Regions from separate parts of the Paenibacillus sp. FSL H8-0104 genome, predicted to be linked through region 2. Evidence: riboswitches for the same ligand, from Rfam matches in the RefSeq annotation. Region 2 holds a riboswitch; each other region holds the start of a gene.

The links. Region 2 has a riboswitch for thiamine pyrophosphate ahead of NST38_RS17750 (thiamine phosphate synthase). Riboswitches for the same ligand answer to the same signal wherever they lie in the genome.
Region 1: linked by a shared signal. The riboswitch ahead of thiC (phosphomethylpyrimidine synthase ThiC) and the one ahead of NST38_RS17750 (thiamine phosphate synthase) in region 2 are both predicted to bind thiamine pyrophosphate.
Region 3: linked by a shared signal. The riboswitch ahead of NST38_RS02385 (ABC transporter substrate-binding protein) and the one ahead of NST38_RS17750 (thiamine phosphate synthase) in region 2 are both predicted to bind thiamine pyrophosphate.

Annotation. Positions count from the first base shown of each region.
Region 1 covers NZ_JBBOTC010000001.1:748,967-756,364, reverse strand. The annotation lists gene NST38_RS03515 (hypothetical protein) at 435-602, shown strand; gene NST38_RS03510 (aspartate/glutamate racemase family protein) at 785-1,474, shown strand; gene NST38_RS03505 (hypothetical protein) at 1,704-2,480, shown strand; gene thiC (phosphomethylpyrimidine synthase ThiC) at 2,843-4,627, opposite strand; TPP riboswitch at 5,046-5,159, opposite strand; gene NST38_RS03495 (IclR family transcriptional regulator) at 5,309-6,052, opposite strand; gene NST38_RS03490 (alpha/beta hydrolase) at 6,412-7,398, shown strand, end outside.
Region 2 covers NZ_JBBOTC010000001.1:3,994,143-4,001,540, reverse strand. The annotation lists gene NST38_RS17775 (hypothetical protein) at 1-61, shown strand, start outside; gene NST38_RS17770 (hypothetical protein) at 78-476, shown strand; gene NST38_RS17765 (hypothetical protein) at 473-1,024, shown strand; gene NST38_RS17760 (hypothetical protein) at 1,011-1,994, shown strand; gene NST38_RS17755 (ABC-F family ATP-binding cassette domain-containing protein) at 2,133-3,683, shown strand; TPP riboswitch at 3,759-3,868, shown strand; gene NST38_RS17750 (thiamine phosphate synthase) at 4,094-4,756, shown strand; gene thiO (glycine oxidase ThiO) at 4,774-5,946, shown strand; gene thiS (sulfur carrier protein ThiS) at 5,943-6,146, shown strand; gene NST38_RS17735 (thiazole synthase) at 6,149-6,916, shown strand; gene NST38_RS17730 (ThiF family adenylyltransferase) at 6,913-7,398, shown strand, end outside.
Region 3 covers NZ_JBBOTC010000001.1:494,702-502,099, forward strand. The annotation lists gene NST38_RS02355 (TetR family transcriptional regulator) at 109-708, shown strand; gene nfsA (oxygen-insensitive NADPH nitroreductase) at 701-1,444, shown strand; gene NST38_RS02365 (TatD family hydrolase) at 1,766-2,572, opposite strand; gene NST38_RS02370 (ABC transporter ATP-binding protein) at 2,678-3,586, opposite strand; gene NST38_RS02375 (ABC transporter permease) at 3,624-4,382, opposite strand; gene NST38_RS02380 (thiamine-binding protein) at 4,382-4,672, opposite strand; gene NST38_RS02385 (ABC transporter substrate-binding protein) at 4,897-5,937, opposite strand; TPP riboswitch at 6,245-6,357, opposite strand; gene NST38_RS02390 (NAD-dependent epimerase/dehydratase family protein) at 6,501-7,256, opposite strand; gene NST38_RS02395 (VOC family protein) at 7,274-7,398, opposite strand, start outside.

The sequences.
Region 1 (7,398 bases), 3.2 Mb from region 2:
TATACCACGAAAAGAGAACTCATCCAACCAGAAATGCTTGACAAACATTAGCTGGTTTTTGTTATATCCGGAACTACATTATCCCCTAAACAACCCGACCATGGTACCAAGTTAGTTAGCATGCTTTGCATCATTTAACCAGACAATATGCCTCATATGCGGGTACCATTGACTTCCTTAAAATTGGGACTATTCACATAACAACCGATTCGATCCTCCCATATCAAACCTTTCATATCAGGTCCTTTTCTCCTGAATTTCCCTAAAAACGTTTACATCTCCTTAAAACCGGGTAAAATCACTACAATCCAATTGGAATTATGCTTTAAACTCTTTTATTTCGTCTAACAAGTCACATGTACCTATATGCGCACCTGGCATGGTAACCAGTCGAAATACATAATCCAAAAAAACGCATCAAAGGAGGAACCAAGATGATCCGCATGCCTATTCAGCAAATGATCCCGTACCATCACCAATATCCGCGCAACACGGCGACCACTGCTCCTAAAAAGGAGAATGAGAACACTCAAGGTCTATCCTTTCATGAAATTTTACAGCAAAAAATGGCGAAGAAAAATGCTTCTCCTTCCCTTAGATAAAAATGGACACCGGACCGACCCTAGTCGAGTCAGGTTATCAACCGTCTTTCCGCAGCTTGGCGGAAGGGCGGTTATTGGCGTTGAGCCATAAACGACTGTACAGTTCTCAGGCATGTTTCTATAATGGTTTAAATATCTAAAAGATCCATGACATATACGAACTGTTAAAGGGGACTTAGCACATGACCACCATTGGTTGTTTTCACGCTCATTATTCCAACATCGCCTTAATTGAAGAGACGCTTGCTCCTTATGAAGTTGAATTGGTCCATTACGTCGATCCAGGTCTGGACCGTCTTAAACATGATGCTGACTTTTCCGAGGTTGTCATTCACGAGAAGGTAGCCCAGACGCTCCAATGGATCGCTGAGTGTCATGCCGATGCCATTCTGGTCACCTGCACCCTGTTTGCGACAGTACTGGAGCAGGAAGCGTCACAGGTCCCTGTACCTGTGATCGGCATAGATGATCCGTTATTGCAGGAGATGCGGCGAGTACCAGGAGATTACATAATAGCATTCACCAACCCGGCAACCGTTGAAGGAACGATGGCACGGTTGAATCAGGCATTACAGCAAGAGGATGAGAATGAGCAACTACACGTTGCCAAGACATCTCAGACGGAAGCGGTGTGCATCCCTGGGACATTTGAGTTGATTATGCGTGGAGATCAGCAAGGGTATCTCGAAGCGGTACGTGAAGGCTTACAGCAGATTGCTGAGCAGTATCCGGGTAAAGCGGTAGTGGCAGCCCAACTATCTATGGCTCCCGCAGCTGCACAGGTTGCAAGAGATCGCGGTATTCCAATCCATAGCCCGCTGGCATTGCTTGCGGCGTATTTGGAGAAGAATTTGGGACTAGCTCGAGAGTAGATGCATCAAACAATTAATTGATACAAATTGGATGTGCTCCTGTGATCTTGTTAAGAGTTAGTAGCATAAATTTAATTATGTTTAATTTATTATTTACATAAATACATATTAATCCTAATTTTCTAAAATAATAATTAAATATACATAATTTAGGTGTACAAACCTAGGGTTATATGATAAATTTAGATTGTTATAATTTAACAAATTACTCAGAGGGTGAGGTTTTACATTGAAATTATTGCGTTTATCGAAGTTACTGTTGGTTTGCTGTCTATGCCTATTACTTATTCCTACCAGTGCTTTCGCTTCTGCAGAGAATAAAACTGTGAAATTGGATATAACTTTATTAAAGCAGGGTATTCCTTATGAAGTAATAGAATCCTGGAGCCCTGAGTTTAAGAAAAGTCTTTCGAAAGAAGATGGATCAATTGAAGTAGTGGCTCATGAAAAAGCCTCAGCACCTGAATTCAACGGAGAGGTTGGACCACTCGGAAATATCAAGGATGATCAATTTGACTATTATATAACCATAGTTCGAACTGATAATGTTAATAATCGTGAGCGGTTTATGGTTGCATTAACAGGAAAGTGGAAATCAATGCCTTTTTGGCGCTTATCTGATGCTTATGGCGCTTCTTTTGATAAAGAAATTTGGAGAACAGTTCCAGGTTCTGGGTATTATGAAGATAAAGTCAAGTATAGCGGAAACTCTACGTTTACAACTTTAGGAAGTGGACGTAATTTCTCATATACTGGTGAGAATGGTGTTGGATTCAATGCTGATCTCAAAGGGGGCATTATTATAACAGAACAGGTTGCCTCTGCCGTCTTTACAATAGAACATAAAAAGCAAGGAAATCAAAGTGGTCTATCTCAAATACAATCCAATTACTACCACATTAAAGGTACGGGCAGTGTAGGATTGAGTTTTGGAGCTCTAGAGGTTAGCTTCTCAGGCTCTGCTGATAATGATTCCAGAGGTACACTTAAAAATTTTAATTATTAATAAAGTCTTTGTTAAATATGTTTATGTAATATAGGTAGAGTAAATTTAAATTCACAAAAGAGAACGATATAAAAATCGTTCTCTTTTACACATTTCACTCAAAAAGAGAGGTGAATAAATTAATGCGATTTTTATATATTCTTATCTTGTTCCTAGTCGGTATGGGTTCTTCCGCACTTCTACATGCTAGTAATCTTAAACTTTCTGATGGCGTGCTGTTTGTCATCGCAGGCATCCTATTTCAGATTTGGCGTAAGTTGGATTGAATCCAAGAGTTACGGTGAAGCGGGTTTGGCCTTGTCCAAACATTAATCAATATTTATAATTTAAAGCTTCAAAAAAACCTTCATCACTTGGCTCCCTTAGGAGCGCATCCGGTACTCCTCAGCCTTCGCCTGCATCCCTGCGGCTACGGCCTCGTCTTCGGGCAATTTCTGTTCAGCAGCGTAAGCACGAATGTCCTGCGTGATGCGCATGCTACAGAACTTTGGTCCGCACATGGAGCAGAAATGAGCTTCTTTGGCCCCTTCTGCTGGCAGCGTCTCATCATGGTAGGACAGCGCACGTTCCGGGTCCAGCGACAGGTTGAACTGGTCCCGCCAACGGAACTCGAAGCGTGCCTTGGACAATGCGTCATCGCGGCGCTGGGCACGTGGATGTCCCTTCGCCAGATCGGCGGCATGAGCTGCGATCTTGTAGGCTATAACCCCTTCCCGCACATCATCCTTATTGGGAAGGCCCAAATGTTCTTTTGGCGTAACATAACAGAGCATCGACGTGCCGAACCAGCCAATCATGGCCGCACCAATGGCGGATGTGATGTGATCGTAACCCGGGGCAATGTCGGTCGTCAGCGGCCCCAACGTATAGAACGGTGCCTCTTTACAGATCTCCATCTGCAAGTCCACATTCTCCTTGATCTTATGCATCGGCACATGCCCAGGACCTTCGATCATCACCTGCACATCGTGCTTCCACGCAATCTGCGTCAGTTCCCCGAGCGTAGCCAGTTCCGCCATCTGAGCCTCGTCATTGGCATCGTAGATACTGCCTGGACGAAGTCCATCTCCCAGCGAAAACGCTACATCATACCTTTTCATAATCTCACAGATTTCTTCAAAATGGGTATACAAAAAATTCTCCTGATGATGCGCCAGACACCATGCTGCCATAATGGAACCGCCCCGAGACACAATGCCTGTCATTCGCTTGGCGGTCATGGGGATATAACGCAGCAGTACACCTGCATGAATCGTAAAGTAGTCCACGCCCTGCTCTGCCTGCTCAATGAGTGTGTCACGGTACAACTCCCAGGTCAGCGCTTCCGCTTCGCCATTCACCTTCTCCAGCGCCTGATACAGCGGCACCGTACCAATCGGCACAGGTGAATTACGGATGATCCATTCCCGGGTGGTATGGATGTTTTTGCCTGTGGATAGATCCATCACGGTATCCGATCCCCAGCGTACCGCCCAAGTCATCTTCTCCACCTCTTCCTCGATGGAGGAAGATACAGAAGAGTTGCCTATATTGGCATTGATCTTCACATGAAAATGACGACCAATCAACATCGGCTCACTCTCCGGGTGATTGATGTTGGACGGCAGGATGGCCCGTCCACTCGCCAGCTCCTGCCTTACAAATTCCGGTTCCACGCCTTCACGAATGGCGGCGAATTCCATCTCTGCCGTAATGACTCCCTGCCTCGCGTAATGCATCTGAGTCACACAACGTCCTGGCTGTGCCCGCAGCGGTTTGCCTCGTAATCCGGGGTACTCTTCAGCGCCAGCTCTCTTCCCTCCGGGCTTCAGTCCGTTATCCTCCGGTTTAACCGTACGACCCTGATAAGCTTCAACATCGCCACGCTCTGTGATCCAGCGGGTGCGCAGGGCTGGCAAACCTGCGCGGATATCCGCATGAAATGCGGGATCGGTCATGGGGCCGCTCGTATCATAGACACGCAGCGGTTCGTTATGCTCCACCCCTTGGGGAGTATTCGTGTCATGAAGGGCTATCTCACGTTCCGGTACAGCAATGTCCGGCCGTGAGCCCTGAATGTAGACTTTGCGGCTGCCCGGAAAAGGCTGAACCCGTCCGGCCGCGCTTGTTTCCTTTTCCACCTGCTGATCGTTATGTTCCCGTTCCATCGCTTGTTGTCCCATTTGATTTCCTGTACTCATGTTCGCTTGTCTCCTCCTCAGTGTTCGTCGCTTGTTTGGTTGGAATAGTCATTAGCTCACTTACGTACCTGTCCCAAATCATGCGCAATGCAGAGAAGAAAGAGCGATCCTACACCAGACCAGGGGAGACATAATTTATGTACAGTTCACAACAGACCGGAAGGCAGCACAGATCATGGATCTATGGTGACTTCCCTCCTCATCCAAGCCCACTTTCGCAGGTATTGAAAAAGAAGTCGATGGAGTATGCGCTATATCGCCCGTTCCCTGTATATAAAAAAGCCGGTCCCCGAAGGAACCGACTTTTATGTCCATCACCAATAATGCACCTTTATGCAGCTCCTTAACGGAGCCCTACAAGGGTCACATCATGTGGTGGTTGTGGTCATATCGCCGATTACTTCCCTACGCTGGTATGATCCAGATCAGGTGCAAAGGGTCCGGAATCTCATGCGATTCCGTCTCAGTCCGGACAATTCGGACTCCCCCAGTAACGTTAATAAGTTGCGGCTTACATAAGCCGCTGTTCATATTCAATGAAGCTGGCCCCGTTGGGCCGTCCATTACAGAGTAGCGCAACCGGAACATAAAAACAACCTTTATATTCCAAATGATCAAACTCTATTGGAGAAAAAACTTACCTCAACATCAGGATAACATGAGCCCCATTTGCGTAGCAGCATCCTTCAACACAGGTGCGTATTCATGCAATGTCTCCTGTGAGAGTCGGCTGACAGGCCCTGAGACCGAGAGTGCGGCTGCAATATTGCCTCTGCGATCCATAATCGGTACCGATACCGCGGCAGCTCCCGGCTCACGTTCCTCATAACTCGTCGCATATCCGTTATCCCGGATATCTCCCATCTGCGCCAAATACACCGCGGGATCAATAAACACCGGCCATTCCGGCCCGTTCATCAGTTCTTCACGATCCTCGTCCGTGGCAAACGCCATCAGGACTTTGCTGGAAGCCCCCACAGACAGCGGGAGTCTAACACCAACGGGAGCAACTCGGCGGATCGCCTGATCACTTTGCACCGCCTGAATACGAATCCGTTCACTCCCATCACGCAGGTACAGACTCACGGTCTCCCCCAATCGATCTCTCAGTCGCTCCATCGCAGGCAACAGCAGAATAGCGGGATCATCACTGCGGGACATATGAGCTGACAGCTCCCAGATTCGGATGCCAAGTCGGTACTTCTCTGTTGCTGCATCGCGGATCACGAACCCTCGATCCTCCAGCGTAGCCATCAAACGGTGGACTGTACTTTTGTGCAGGCCGATCTGGCTGGCAATTTCGGTGAGTCCCAGATCACTGCGTGTGGTAAAACATAATAATATATCCAGCGCCCGTTCCACAGCCCGGACGGTTAACTTGCGATCTTCCATGGCATAATGCCCTCCTCATGTTTCATCACATGAAACTTGGTTACATAAATTATATGAGAAACGGTCTCATCTGTAAACCAAAAAGAGCCAAAATCAAAATAGGCCAACGTGTAAATTTTCCCTTTTTATAAGACTTAATCCCCTGTAATTTACACACTAAGGTAATGTTACCCATATATCTTAAGAACTATATAACAATTGCGTAACAAATGCCCTCAATCAATTGACTTTGACTATATTGGAACATACGATAAAGATATATTACATTAAGATATCGCTCTGAAGCAGGCTCTGAAATCGACGCAATTCTCTTTTCATGTCGTTGTTATCTTCAACTGAACTTCAAAGGAGGGGCATTCATGTATCAATCATCCCAGAGCGAAGCCCCGCTGCAAACAAAAGTGTCCGATCTGCCCTCTTCCCTATCACCGAGGCTGATTCGGTTCAAACATATTATCGTAGCGTTGCTGCTCTCCGTTGTATTTTTTCTACTGTTTTGTTTTATTGCACTGCATGGTTATATCGCATGGGTATTATCCAATCCAACGGTAGCGCCAGTCTTCTCCAATCCGATGCAAGCCAAGAACATGAAGTACGAAGACATCACGTTCCCGGCAGCAGATGGCAGCCGGACGATGCAGGGATGGTATATACCTGCTGACAATGCTGCAAGCAAAACGATTATTTTCAGTCACGGCTATGGTGCCAATCGTGAAGAAACATGGGTACCCATGTATGACCTGGCACACTATGCCCATCAACTTGGGTTCAACGTGGTCATGTTCGATTATGGCTTCGCCTCACAGGTGAACAAAGCTGTAGCCACAGGTGGCAAAGCTGAGTCACAGCAATTGCTCGGTGCGATCCAGTTCGCCAAGCAACGTGGTGCGCAGGAACTGGTTGTCTGGGGTTTCTCGATGGGTGCCGGTACAGCGTTACAAACCGGACTGATTACGAAGGAAGTGGATGCAATGATTCTGGACAGTGCGTTCCTGCTGGAGCCAGATACGCTGTACCACAACATTCACAACCAGATCGATCTGCCACGTCAGCCTACACTGGAGATCATGAAACTGTTGTTCCCTGTTCTGAATGGTACCGGATTACAACAGATTCCATACCAGGAAGTGAAAAAGGAAGATTATCCGTTCCCGATTTTCTTCATCCATGGTACAGAGGACGAGAAGGCGCCTTATCCAATTGCGGAGCAACTCGCCGCCAACCAGACCAATCCGTACTCGGATGTATGGATTGTCCAGGATGCGCATCATGAGTTGATCTTCCGGGAGCATCCAAAGGAATATCTGCGCCGTGTCTCAACTTTCCTGAGTCATGTAACGAAAACA
Region 2 (7,398 bases):
AGCCATTATCGTAAAAGACCGTTCTAACGTGGTAAGAGGGCTGATCTTCCAGCAATCCTGACAGGAGTTGGTATAACATGTCCCGGAATACACAGCATCTCATGTTGTTTTGTACGGCGGTTGTCCTTTTTGTGACAGCCTGCCTGTACGGGCAACAGAATGTTAAGATTTTATCAGCGGCCTTGAACGACAGAGTACAGACAACAGCAGGCATGGAAGGTCGGCTGACAACAACACTGCGTACCACTAATCCGTATCAGTATAATGGTGCGGAAGTGTTGCATACCGTGAGACAGATGACAGGCACAGGCATTCCTGTGGAGGTAGATGGGACTTCGTATGTGATCGATCCACTTGTCAGCAAAACAGCGACGATTCCTGTCCAGCTCGATGCCACCTACAGACCAGAGTTTATACGAAATGAAACTGGAGAACTGCTCAAGATTGTTTTTTGGAAGGAGGCGAGTGTGAATTGATTAATGCCGCATCCAAGCTGCTTGCCGTATTGCTCGCAGTCCTTCTGCTCTATGTGTACCCAGCTGCTGAAACAGCCGATCGGCAGGATGATATAGCACGTATAACGACTGTTCAGAATGTAACACGTTTTGTTGATGCTGTCCGAACGAAAGGGTATATTTCACCTCGAATGTTGGCTGATTTTGAGGAGCAACTGGCCCAGACGGGCAATGTGTATGAGGTGTCGATGGAACATTTACATAAGAAATATGTACCTCACTATATAGACCCGATGGACAATAACAGTTTTAACGGGACCTATGAAGTGGTGCAGGATGGATATTATGCAGCTCAGATTCGAGAAAGACTATTCCCATCCTCAGGTGTGATACCGGTTGATGATCCTGGCCGAAGATATACGTTGACGACAGGGGATTTTTTCACCGTGACGCTCCAAAATACAAATCGTACACCTTCCATGCTCATTCGTGAATGGTTGAGTGGCACGGTTCAGGCTTCAGCAGTATTTGTAACATACGGAGGTATGGTCCTCAATGAAGATTACTGAACTATCCATTGTATTTGTGTTGATCTTTTTCCCGCTCTTTTGGATCATCTCACTCCATACGCAAGATGCCGAGGAGGCTCAATATCTTGGCCAACGATACAGATCTGCACTTCAAACTGCAGTCATGGATGCAGGTGCAGTGATGCATCAAAATGAGAAGCAAAATGATGAAGCCGGTTATGATTCAACCAAGTTTGTTAAAGCGGACAAAGAGCTTGCCTTGTTGACATTTACGCAGACGATGGCTTTGAATATGGGGATTCAGGATGATCCCGCAGCTATTCGAAACATGTTTAATTACATTCCTGCCGTGGTTATTCTGGATTATGATGGCTATTATATGTTGTCCACAGAAACAGAGTTGACAGGTAACCGTGAAGATTCTTTAAGGCAAGTGTGGAGCCCCAAGAAACCTTATACATATTCAGATTCTAATGGTAACAGTATTAACTTTACACTGGACGACTACGTATATGCCTATGACGCAAACGCAGGGAAATGGATTGAAGGATTTCAAAAAGAACTGGCTTCAAGCACACAGATTCCTTTACTTCAGAATACCAGCGTATTTGAACAAGTTAGACAAAGCCGGATTGTGGCTGCTGTACAGGATGATCTGGCTGATGTGATTAACCGCCATAATGAGTTTGCCAGAAAGAACGGTATTTCCTATACGTTTACGATGCCCCTGATTGCGCAGGAAGATTGGTACAACTCCATTAACGATACAGGGATTATGGCCTTTATCCAAGGTATAGGTGTGGGTGACCAGAAGATTAACAATTATGCAATTGGTGGAGGCAGACTTGTGAAGAAAACGGCCATCGTAGGTGGGGTAGATCCTTTAACGGGTATCAGGTACTATTACCCCTCCACATGTGGTAATGGTTACCGTGCTGAAGAGGTGTTCACAGACGCAAGACAAGCAGCTGCACAAGGCTATTTCGAATATAAATGCTCTAATCGTTAGGTTAGCCTGTATGACAAAATCATGTAAGAGGTTCCTGAACTGTTTACATTACTTTCAGAAAAGACTGGACCTGTGCTAGAATAGGGTTTCGGAACAATAACAAAAGTAATGTCTAATAGATAGGAGCAACCTCATCTTATGAGTTTATTGTCAGTAGAGAACGTAAGTCACAATTTTGGAGATCGCACGTTATTTAAAAATGTATCGTTTCGTTTACTTGCCGGAGAGCGCGTAGGACTTGTTGGTGCCAATGGTGTGGGTAAATCCACATTAATGAACATCCTTACCGGTAAATTGCTTAAAGATAGTGGAAAAGTGGAATGGACACCTAAGGTCCGTTATGGATATCTGGATCAGCACACGAAGCTTACGCCAGGCAAAACCATTCGTGACGTGCTTAAGGATGCATTCCTTCCGTTGCTTGAATTGGAAAAAGAAATGATGAATATTACGGACCAGATGGCAGATGCAGATCCAGATAAGCTGGAGCAGTTGCTGGAAGAGATGGGCGATATTCAGGAACAACTGGAACAGGGCGATTTTTATCTGATTGACGTAAAAGTGGAAGAGATGGCCAATGGTCTTGGTTTATCCGCAATTGGTCTTGATCGAGATGTCGCAGCTCTAAGTGGTGGACAACGTACCAAGGTGCTTCTTGCCAAGCTTCTGCTCGAGAAACCTACAGCTCTTTTACTGGATGAGCCGACCAACTATCTGGATGTAGAGCACATTGAATGGCTGTCACGTTACCTGAAGGACTACCCACACGCGTTTCTCTTAATCTCCCATGACACGGAATTCATGAATGAAGTCGTAAATGTCATTTATCATTTGGAATTTGCCAAATTAACGAGATATGCAGCGAACTATAACAAGTTCCTCGAGATGGCTGATATGAATAAAGCCCAGCATATTGATGCATACGAGAAGCAGCAAGAGTACATCAAGAAGCAGGAAGATTTCATTCAGCGTAACAAGGCACGTGCTTCAACTTCAGGTCGAGCGAAGAGCCGGGAGAAACAGCTGGACAGAATTGAACGTATTGATCGTCCAGATGAAGCAGCTAAACCAACGTTCAAATTCAAGGATGCCCGTGCGAGCAGCAAAACGGTCTTTGAGGGCATTGATTTTGAAATTGGATATACGTATCCTTTGCTGCCTAAGATGACAATGACAATTGAACGTGGTGAGAAAATTGCCATCGTAGGTTGTAATGGTGTGGGTAAATCGACGCTGTTGAAAACCATCCTGGGAAAAATATCTCCACTCAGTGGAAAGACTTTCTTGGGAGATTATCTCGAAACGGCCTATTTTGAGCAGGAAGTCCGTGCTGGAAATATCACGCCGATTGAGGATGTCTGGAATGAGTTTTCACATTTGACCCAGAATGAAGTCCGGGGTCATCTCGCTCGCTGTGGGTTGAAAAATGAGCACATTACCCGTCCGCTTAACATGCTGAGTGGTGGAGAACAAGCGAAGGTTCGTTTATGCAAACTCTTGATGCGTGAAAGCAACTGGATTCTATTCGATGAGCCGACGAACCATCTGGATGTAACGGCCAAAGCTGAGTTGCAGCGTGCGTTGCAAGAATTCAAGGGAACAGTGATACTTGTATCTCATGAACCTGATTTCTACGAGGGTTGGGTCACCAAAACATGGAATGTCGAAGAATGGTCTGAGAAAAACTAGACGATTCAAGCAACGTTCAGCAGAAATGAACGGTGACAAAAAAATCCGTCTATGGTAATATAGGCTACAACTTCATATGAACACTAGGGGGGCCGCACGATGCGGCTGAGATGGAAGAATGCGATTCCGGACCCTTTGCACCTGATCTGGATCATACCAGCGTAGGGAAGTGGCGAGCGCGTTTCAGTGAATGACGTGAGCAAACGGCAATCGAAAGAATTCAACCGTCTTGCTTAGTAAATTGAAACATGCAGTTGCGTGTATAACGTTATGGCTATAAGGTCTATAGCTTTATTGCACGAAATGAACTGTATGTATCAGTCAGTCATCTGGTCCTATAATTAATACGCAGCCACTCCCCTACGGGAGTGGCTTTTTTGTGTTTTCATAGCATTCACGTATGGAAGGAGATGAAAAGTACGGTAATTTCTCATGAACGTGTACACGGATCATTTGAACTGCATGTTGTATCTACGGGTGTAGGGAATCAAGCATCTTTTGTAAAAGCTGCAAAGGACGTTTGGCCATGGGTGGACTACATCCATATACGAGAGAAACAACTCTCGTGGCAACAAAAGATCGGTTGGGCTGAAAGTCTGCGTGGTGTTGGCGTTCCATCTTGTCGCATCGTTATCAATGGTTCAGAACTGCCACCACAGAATGACATCTATGGCGGTGTACATTGGGGGCAAGAGGCTATACGTAACTACAACCCTGCTGTTATAAGCAATGTCCAGCGAATTCGTCTGGGTGTATCTGTTCATTCAATCGATGAGGCAAAAATCGCTGAAGAACGGGGAGCCGATTACCTTTTCTTCGGGCATGTCTACTCAACCAACAGTAAGCCTGATCTTGAACCAAGAGGATTATATGCTCTGGCTGAAGTGTGCTCTGGTGTCTCCATTCCTGTCATGGCGATTGGGGGCATCGAACCGGGAAACATTCACGCTATTCTTTCTGCAGGCGCACAGGGAGTCGCTGTGATCTCGAATGTGTGGGCGAGCGATTCCCCGGATCGGGCTGCTGCATTATTAAGGCAGGCTATCGTTGCTACAGAAAGTCTGAGCCGCTGAATCAAGGAGATGAGATGATGAAAGAGATCATTACTGCTAGACCGGATAAAATTCATGCAGAAACGATTATTGTAGGCGGAGGCGTTGTTGGATGTGCCATTGCGTATGAACTTGCTTCCCGTGGACAGGATGTGCTGTTACTGGAGCGTTCGGCGATTGCAGGAGGGACTTCTTGCGCAGCGGCTGGGATGCTGGCAGCAGACAGTGAGGATTTTGCTCATCCTTTGATGGCTAAGCTCGCCAGGCAGAGTAGACAGTTACTTATCGAGCAACAGGAGCTAATGGCTACACTCAGTGAGGTAGAGACTGGCCTGCAACGCCAGGGATTCCTAACTCCTTTTCGTTCATACAGTGAATTAAGTAGCTATAAGAACAATCGGAAGTCTGCGTTGTCTGCTTCTGCTGATGAGGTGTGGTGGGACCGTTCCGTTGTGCAACAGGAGGCATCATGGCTTAACAGAGATACGTATGGAGCCTACTACAGACCTTACGAGAGTGAGATTCTTCCTGTCCATCTAACGAAGGCATATGCTGAATCCGCTCAAGCATTGGGAGCACGGGTTATGGAGGACATACAGGATATACGTGTGCAAGCAAACGAACACGGTGTGCAGGGGATCACCACATCGATCGGTGAGATGAAATGCAAACATGTCATTATAGCGGCTGGATTACAGAGTGAAGAGTTGATGAGACATGTGAATCTGAGCTTGCCTGTGTGGTCGGTAAAAGGTGAAATAGCCGCCGTTCAGTTCTCAGATGAACATGCAGGGTACAGACCTGATAGAACGGTGTATGCAGAGGATATCTATATTGTTCCCAAAGCCAATGGAGAGGTTTGGCTTGGGGCAACCAGTCTGCCAGGCAGAACGGATTTGAACGTTTCTGTACAGGGTGTTCAGAAGCTGCTAACAGCGGCTACCCACTGGGTGCCTGGGATGAAGGAAGCACAATTTATACGAGCGTGGGCAGGCGTAAGACCGGCAACTCCCGATGGACTGCCTTATATAGGTGCTTGCAAGAGTATACCCGGGTTGTTTGCCGCCTTTGGACATTACCGCAACGGTATCTTGCTTAGTGCGATAACAGGTAGGCTTATCGCTGAGTTGCTCGCTGGCAAAAGCTCAGAAGAACTCGGAATTGAGGCGCTGAGCCCTGAGCGATTGAACAGAAAGGGAGTGGTGCAGTGAATATCATCGTTAATGGTCAACGGATGGAGATTGAAGACAGATTGAATCGTGTGGATAAATTACTCCAATCTTTTGATTTGCAAGTCAAGACTGTAGTTGTAGAGCTGAACAAGCATATTTTAACGCGTGAGTATCATGAAACGACGGCATTAAGAGAAGGCGATCGAATCGAGATTGTACATTTTGTAGGAGGCGGTTGATGATGTTGAACATTGGTAAATATACGTTTGAGTCCAGATTGTTGCTTGGAACAGGCAAGTTTTCGGATCTGGAAGTGCAAAGTCAGGCTGTGGAAGCATCTGAAACGGAAGTTTTGACCTTTGCTGTTCGTCGTCTGAATCTGGAAGAGCGTAACCAGAAGCATTTCCTGGATACGTTGGATCTGGATAAATACACACTTCTTCCGAATACGGCAGGGGCTTCCACTGCGGAAGAGGCGGTGCGGATTGCCGAGCTTGCGCGGGCTTCAGGACTTTGTGATATGATAAAAGTCGAAGTCATCGGAGATGGAATGACGTTACTCCCAGATCCGATTGAAACGTACAAGGCTTGCGAAATTTTGCTGGAAAAGGGCTTCACGGTATTGCCTTATATTTCGGATGATGTCATTCTGGCCAAAAGGCTACAATTACTTGGCGTACATGCTGTAATGCCTGGCGCTTCTCCCATCGGAGCTGGTAGAGGTATCATCAATCCCTATAACCTTGAGATCATCATTGAGCAGGCCGTTGTACCTGTAATTGTGGATGCAGGATTGCGCTCCCCAAAAGATGCTGCTTATGCGATGGAACTTGGTGCCGATGGCGTATTGTTAAATACAGCCGTATCCGGATCAGGGGATCCAGTGAGCATGGCTAAAGCGATGCGATTGGGGGTAGAAGCCGGTAGATTGGCATATGAGGCAGGCATGATTCCCGTAAAGCGTTATGCAGCAGCCAGTAGTCCGGTGGAAGGAATGGTTCATACATGACAGATCAAATAACATCTTCCGAGCAGGCCGATCGTTATTCCAGACAGGAACGGTACGCGCCACTTGGCAAGGAAGGCCAGGCCAGATTAAAGGGCAGCAGAGTTTTAATTGTAGGCGCTGGCGCACTCGGAACAGGAATTGCAGAAACGTTAGTTCGTTCAGGAGTCGGACACTTAACGATTGTGGATCGTGATTATGTGGAGTGGAGTAACCTGCAGCGGCAGCAATTATATGTAGAACAGGACGCGCTTGAGCGGATACCGAAGGCAATGGCGGCGGAAAAACGTTTATCTGCCATTAATTCCACGGTTCATGTGGAAGGGAAAGTGTTGGACGTCAGAGTAGATGAGTTGGAAGAACTCGTTCAGCATACAGACTTGATCATGGATGCAACGGATAACTTTGATACCCGACTACTTATTAATGATATGGCACAGAAGCACGGTATTCCCTGGATTTATGGTGGATGCGTAGGTAGTTAT
Region 3 (7,398 bases), 3.5 Mb from region 2:
ATGATTTTCATCGGGGTGCTTGGTGTAATATAATAGACAGATGATTCGCTGGCTACAGTCCTTGAGCTGGAGCGAATGAGATGAACGGACAAGAGGGAGCGGGACGGAATGACTGAACCGGAGTTGGATATCAAAACGAGGATATTGCTTGCAGCCAAGAAGCTTTTTGCACAGCAGGGGTATGACGGGACGAGTGTTCGTCAAATATGTGATGAGGCAGGTGCCAATGTGTCGCTGGTGTCTTATCATTTTGGGGGCAAAGAAAAGGTGTTCGAAGCATTATTTGAGCATTTCTTCCCTGGGTATATGATGAACGCGCTGGCTGAAGAGTCCATGTCCTCGCCTGTGGAAGGTATCCGACGAATTATTGGTGAAGTTGTGAAGTTCACGATGACGGATCGGGAGATGAGCGATATTGTGCAGCTTGAAATTACACTGCGTACACATCGTACAGCAACCGTATTTCGTTTTCTAGACCCTGTATGGACCCGAGTGAGGGACCTGTTGCAAGAAGGAAAAGACCAGGGATTGTTCCAGGTCGAGTCCGTATCTTATGCGATGCTTCAGGTTATGGGTGTGGCTTTGGCGCACAAACGGGCCAAGAATTCACGATTTGGCTTTGATTATCAGGATATGAATACAGACGAGCTTGCTGAGCAGACAATTGAGTTCGTACTACGAGGATTGGGAGTGAACAGCCATGAATGAAACCATTGAGTTGATGATGAAACACCGCTCTGTACGCAAATACAAGCCAGACCCGGTAAGTGATGAGCAGCTTGCAGCTATCGTAGCGGCTGGGCAGATGGCTTCCTCTTCAAGTAGTGTGCAAGCATATACCGTAATTGCTGTGACTGACTTAGAGCAAAAAGCCAAGCTGGCTGAATTGGCAGGTAACCAGGCCTATGTCAATGAATGTCCGGTATTTCTTGTATGGTGTGCTGATCTGTATCGGCTGAGTGATGCTGCGAATCGTCATCTTCCTGAGAAGGAATCGTATGCCGATTCAACCGAGAATTTCATGGTAGCCACGATTGATGCTGCACTTGCTTCCCAGAACGCCGCTCTTGCAGCGGAGTCACTAGGGTTCGGAATCGTATATATTGGCGGGCTTCGTACCCGGATTGAGGAAGTTGCTGAGCTGTTGGAATTGCCGGAAGGGGTATATCCGGTGTATGGCATGTGTATTGGTGTTGCAGATCAGGAAACGGGAATTCGCCCGCGTCTGCCACTTAATGCAGTTCTGCATCGTAATCGTTATAATGCCGAGCAGAGCATCAAAGGTGTTGAGCAGTATGATGAGACAACGACGGCGTACATGAAAGAACGGACTAATGGTGAAAGAACGACTCCATGGTCCGAACTGATGGCGAAGCGCCTGACTGAGCCGACACGGTTGCAAGTGAGACCGTTCCTGGAAGGCAAAGGATTCTTGAAGCGTTAAGTTGAACTGAAGGTAGTTACACTTGCCACTCCGATGACAGAACAACCTTCCGATCGCTGTTATCCCCAGATTTTTTGATCCAATTTTTGTGAAGGTGAAAATCTAGTGATAGCGTATGCTTCCGAAGTAGCTTTCTTTCAGAAAGCTTTTAGGCGACCGCTCTGCTTCCTCAGGTTATTTCTGTCCTCTACGTTCCTGTTTAAAAATTTAGTTCAACTGATATATAATAGTAGACTAGAAGTCAGTCGGGGCGAAGCCGACTGGCTTCTTTGTGTTGTGCTGGCAGGACAAGCGATAGTACTTGCTGTTACCTGATTGTACTCAAGTTAAGCCATAGAAACGCTTTGTGTTCTGATAAAAGAGCCGGGCGGCCCGCTCGGTTCCCATGCCAGTGATTTCGCTCCATGCCTGGATGACCTGTCTGGTCATGGCCGGGTGTGTCATTCGTCCCTGAAATGGTCCTTCGAAGGGCCACGGTCCGTCGGTCTCGGCCATCACTTGTTCCGATGGATATTGCCGGGCGAGTTCACGAATCTCTTCTTCATACCGAATATCCGGCGTGAAGGAAATGAAATAACCGTTGTCCGCCATGCGCCTTACGGTTTGGCGAGAACCTTTGAACCAGTGGAAATGAGCACGTCGGAACTGATATTGCTCCAGCAAATCACAGACGATATCCGCATCATCGTATACCGCATGAAGGACAAGTGGTTTGTTATGCTTTTTGGCAAGTTGGATGAAACGTTCAAGCAGTTCAATGTACCCGCTCTGATCGAATCGCTGCCCTGCCTGCTCAGCTTCCAAACGGTTGTAATAGGGAAGGCCGACTTCTCCGATGGCTGTGGCTTGTCCCATGTGCTTCTCGATCCATTGGAAGAATAGGTCCATTTCTGCAATGGACAGCAGTTCCTGTTCCGGATGGAAACCGAAGGCCGGATAGATATTACGTGGATGTTGTTTGGCAAGCTCTAGATTGGCCTGAGCAGAAGCGAGATTCATTGACACGGCAATGACTGCCTCGACTTGCTGAGACGGGAAAGATAGCAGCATCTCGCGTTGTTCGTCAGGGGTATACTGATCGAAGTGAATATGAGCATCAATTAATGGTGCAAAAGCTTGAGAATGCACGAGGGAATTCCTCCTTGTGTTCAGTTATATTCTAACTATGTTACGCAGAATTTCTTATGGCGGATCACCCATTAAAGGAAATAAATAACTTAAAAACCCGCACTATCAAGATAGGCGGGCTTTCTGCTGTTCTTCTCGCATCCACTGTGCAATCTGCCGTTTACGCTCCAGGAAAGCGGATTCCTCCGTAATTTCTTCTCGTCTTGGGCGATCAAAAGGAACATGTACCTCGTGCAACACCGTTGCAGGTCGGTTGGATAATACATAGACCCGATCTGCAAGTAGCAATGCTTCTTCGATATTGTGGGTGATGAACAGCACCGAGCGGCGGTTCTGTTCCCAGATATCGAGCAGCCAGCGTTGCATGTCGCTACGTGTCAGTGCATCCAGTGCGCTGAAAGGTTCGTCCAGCAGCATGAGTTCCTGCGGACTGAGCAGGGCACGCAGAAATGCAGCACGCTGCTGCATTCCGCCCGACAGCATATGAGGATAGGCCTGCTCGAACCCGGCAAGACCCACGCTGCTTAACCACTTTCGAGCCTCTGCAAGTGCTTCGGCCCGAGGTGGAGCACTTGAAGCTACTTCACCAGCAAGCAGTACATTATCTTCAATGGTACGCCACGGGAAAAGGGCGGGCTGTTGCGGCATATAACTAATCTTGCCACGCTGTCCCGTTACATTCTGACCGTTCATAAGCACTTGGCCTTCCTGTGGCTTCAGCAGACCGCCGATGATATGGAACAGGGTGCTCTTGCCACAGCCAGAAGGTCCAACGATAGCAACAAACTCGCCTTGCTCCACAGTCAGGGACAGGCCGTTCAGAACCGGTAGCTTGCTACGCCGTTCACGGAATGATGCATGAACATTAACAACGTCCAGTGCAGGTGGAACCGGAGCAGGAGTCGTGTTGGCAGGTCGATCAGGCGTAGCCGAGTTAAACTTTTCACCGTGCGTTGGCTCCATTACACTTGCTCCTCGTCCAGGCTGGACTTGTTCATCCTGTTGCAGATTCATATGGTCATCACTTCCTAATATACAGATTACTTCTTTACTACCGCTTTTGTGGCCGCCAGCGCACGAGCAGCTTCTCCAGCAGGGCAATGAACAGGAAGAGCAGCAAGCTGAGCGCGACAATAATCATGATCGCCACGAATAGGCGGTCCGTACGATAAGCCGACTTTTGCAACATCATATAATAACCAATACCCTTGTCTGCACCAATCCATTCGGCGATGATGGCGCCCATCACGCTATAGGTAGCGGCGATTTTGACACCGGAGAACACGGATGGCAGCGCATGGGGGAGCTCCAGCTTCCAGAAGATCTGATGACGTTTCGCACCAGCCATGCGCATATAGTTCATCATCGCCGCGTCAGTACGGGTCAAGCCATCCATGGCCGCCACTGCAACGGGGAAGAAGCAGACCAGAATGATCGTAATCAGCTTGGGCAGTAGCCCGAATCCGAACCAGATTAACAGGAGCGGCGCGAGCGCGATGGTCGGAATATTTTGACTAAGAATAAGTAAAGGATACAGGGCTGACTTGAGAAAAGGGACTAAATGTAGCACCATCGCAATCAGTAATCCAACCGCTGTTCCAGCGGCGAATCCAATCAGCGTTAACTGAATGGTTGCGGAAGCGTGCATGCCAAGCCGTTCGGCCTGGGTTGCCGCTTCGCGGGCGATGTCGGACGGTGCAGGCAGCATCCATTTCTCAATATGGAAGAGGGAGACGGCTCCCTGCCATATCGCTATAAAGAGAATAACCGCCACAATGGGCGGCCATACACTTTTGAAATAGGCAGGCATTAGCGATACTTCTCCGTCAGGGTATCCATGCTGAAGCCGGTAGGGCTATGGGCGATTTTGATCTGGGAGATGATGCTTGGGCTGCCAGCCTCCACGAGTACCTCGTGCATTTTACGGACAACTTCCAGCAGTTCCTCTAGTTCCCCCTCCATCGTGGTGTCGAGCGCGTTCACCTGATATTTCAGGCCGGATTGCTGAATAACTTCAATGGCGCGATCAACGTAAGGATAAGAGTTCTCGCCATTTGGCGTTTTCGGGATAACCTGAATACTAAGTAGTGTGCTTGCCATGAGAGATCACGGCTCCTTTCGTGATATATAAAATGAACTAATGACTGTTACACTTGCCACTTCGACGACAGAATAACCTTCCAATCGCTGTTATCCCCAGATTTTTTTGATTCCCTTTCTCTAAAGGGAAAATCCGGTGATAAAGGCGACCGCTTCGCTTTTTCACGTTATTTCTGTCCTCTCCGTCCTCGTGTAAAATTTAAGTTCGTTTTATATGAGAAATTTTATTGGGGTAAAAACTCGTTTGTATATGCTTTGCTCACATCGATCTGTTCATCAAGCAGTTTTTTGCTAAACATCCAGTCGGTGTAGTTCTGCCACACTTCCTGTTTTTGCTCACCCCAGCGCGGGGCGTCATCCGTGTATTTCGGACTGAGCCATTTCTGGCTTGCCAGTACGAGGTCTTTGTCCAGATCCGGTACGGCCTTGATCAGAATGTTTGCTGCGTCTTCGGGATGATCAATTGCGTATTGATACCCTTCGGAGGTGGCTTTCAGGAATGCTTTCACCAACTCAGGGTCGTTTTGGATCGTCTGCTCGTTTGTTACGAGGACAGGCGTGTAGTAATCCAATGCATCTGAATAATCCTTCACATATAACATGTCGATGGGCTCCCCGCGCAGTTCGGCTTCAATACCCGTCCAGGCGTAGAAAATCCATGCAAAATCAATGTCCCGTTTTACTGCGGTGAAAAAGTCGGCGTCACCCATATTAATGTTTTTGACTTTGGATACATCGGCTCCGTCGCCTTCCATAATGGATTGCATCACGGCTTCTTCGACTGGGGAACCCCAACCGCCATAGGTTTTACCTTCAAAATCTTTCGGTGACTTGATATTCCGATCCGCCGGAGCAGCGAACCCGGATGTATTATGCTGAATAACTGCTGCGATGGAGACGAGTGGAACACCCTGTGTGCGGGCTTGAGTTACACTCTCCTGATAACTTACGCCAAAAGGTACTTCATTGGAGGCAACCATTGTATCTGCGCCACCGGCACCTGGTTGTACAATCTCCACGTTCAAGCCTTCGGCTTTATAAAAACCTTGATCTACAGCTGCATACAGGCCTGTATGATTCGTATTTGGTGTCCAGTCGAGCACCACTTTAATATCTTTCAGGGCGGCAGTGTCACCTTCGTTGCTGCTTTCCGCATTAGTGTTGTTGTTCTGTTCTGCCGGGGCAGCTTCTTTACCGCCACATGCGGCTACAGTCACCATAAGCACGCACAAGAGCAACAATCCCATCGTTTTACGCCATTTCATCTGTGGTTCTCTCCTTCGGTATGTCCGGCCGATTGGCACGGGGTACTCCTTGGCTTCATATCCAATCATCTTGCATAAATCGACAGATTTATACCAGTTGAGATCCGGATGACGTTATTTTTGAATAAGTAAAACGTCCATCGATGTCATTCAAGGAAGCCAGACTGCGCTTAGCGGCAGTTTTTCTTGCAATATCAGGAAGGTGATGCTTCCAAACTTATACTTTCTGATAGTAACAAAAAAAGCGCCCCGTATTCCGGGACGCGTGCAGGCGTTAGAGAGGTGGCGTTCAGCCATAGGGCTGTGCCATTTCGATATACTCCGATTCCTACGCTGGCATGATCCAGATCAGGTCTAAGGGTTAGTATCTTGGTGGGATACACTCTCAGCCGGCCAATTCCGACTCCCCTGGGAAACTATGAAGTTACGGGCATTACTAGGTGTAATTATAGGCCAGAGGGTAGGACCTGTCCAGTCATGAACTGGATAGGGACACGTATAAGTTATAAACAGGCCGTTATACATATGTATAACAGCCTGTTTGGATGTGTTATTTTCAATAATTATCGTGGGGAATCATATAAGGCAATCTGACTGAGTGCAAAAGCATCGGATTTTGGGTCATAACCTACCTGTTTCTGAGTGGTTTCCAGATTTAATCGTTTAAACCGATTATTCGAGATCCCATGCAGTATGGTGAAGGGTTCCAGATCGGTAGTTGTAATTGCTTTGAACATCAAATCACACAAGTCAGCCGGACTAATATACGCGCTCATATCCCTTGCCTCCAGCACGGGTCCGTCCGGTTGAAAATCATCATATGCACCTATACGTATTGCTACACTTTGTAAACCTTCGGTATACGCAAAATAGGAAGCGAGCGATTCTCCAAAACATTTGCTAACCCCGTACAAATTCCGTGGGCGTGTCGGCATGTCCGGATAGACCTGAGCATCAATGGGATACCCCTCGATCGTCTGTGCACTGCTTGCCAGAATGACTCTTCGTACACTTTGGTCCTTGGCTGCACGGAATACATTAAATGTGCCTTTGATATTGATGTCCAACAACGATTCATAAAATCCGGCATGCGGGGAAGGATCTCCCGCCAGATGTACAACCACATCCATGCCTTCGCAAGCATGCTGACAGGCTTCGGGGTCTGTCACATCCAGTGTCATGATCTCATGGCCTGTCCCTTGATACGTATGCAGTCTGTCGATATTCAAATCCGTTAGTCGCAGGTGAAATGTCTCTGACAAGTGTTGGGACAAGTCACGTCCAATTTTTCCGGCTGCGCCGGTAATTAAAATGTTCATGAAATCAGCTCCATTTCTTAGCGCTGGAAGAACTCAATCCATTCCTTTTCAGGTCCATAGATGAAGAAATAGCGGTAACCGTTAGGCAGTGTAATAATCTCTCCATCGATAAATTCGGCTTCGGTGGATTGAATGCGTTTGT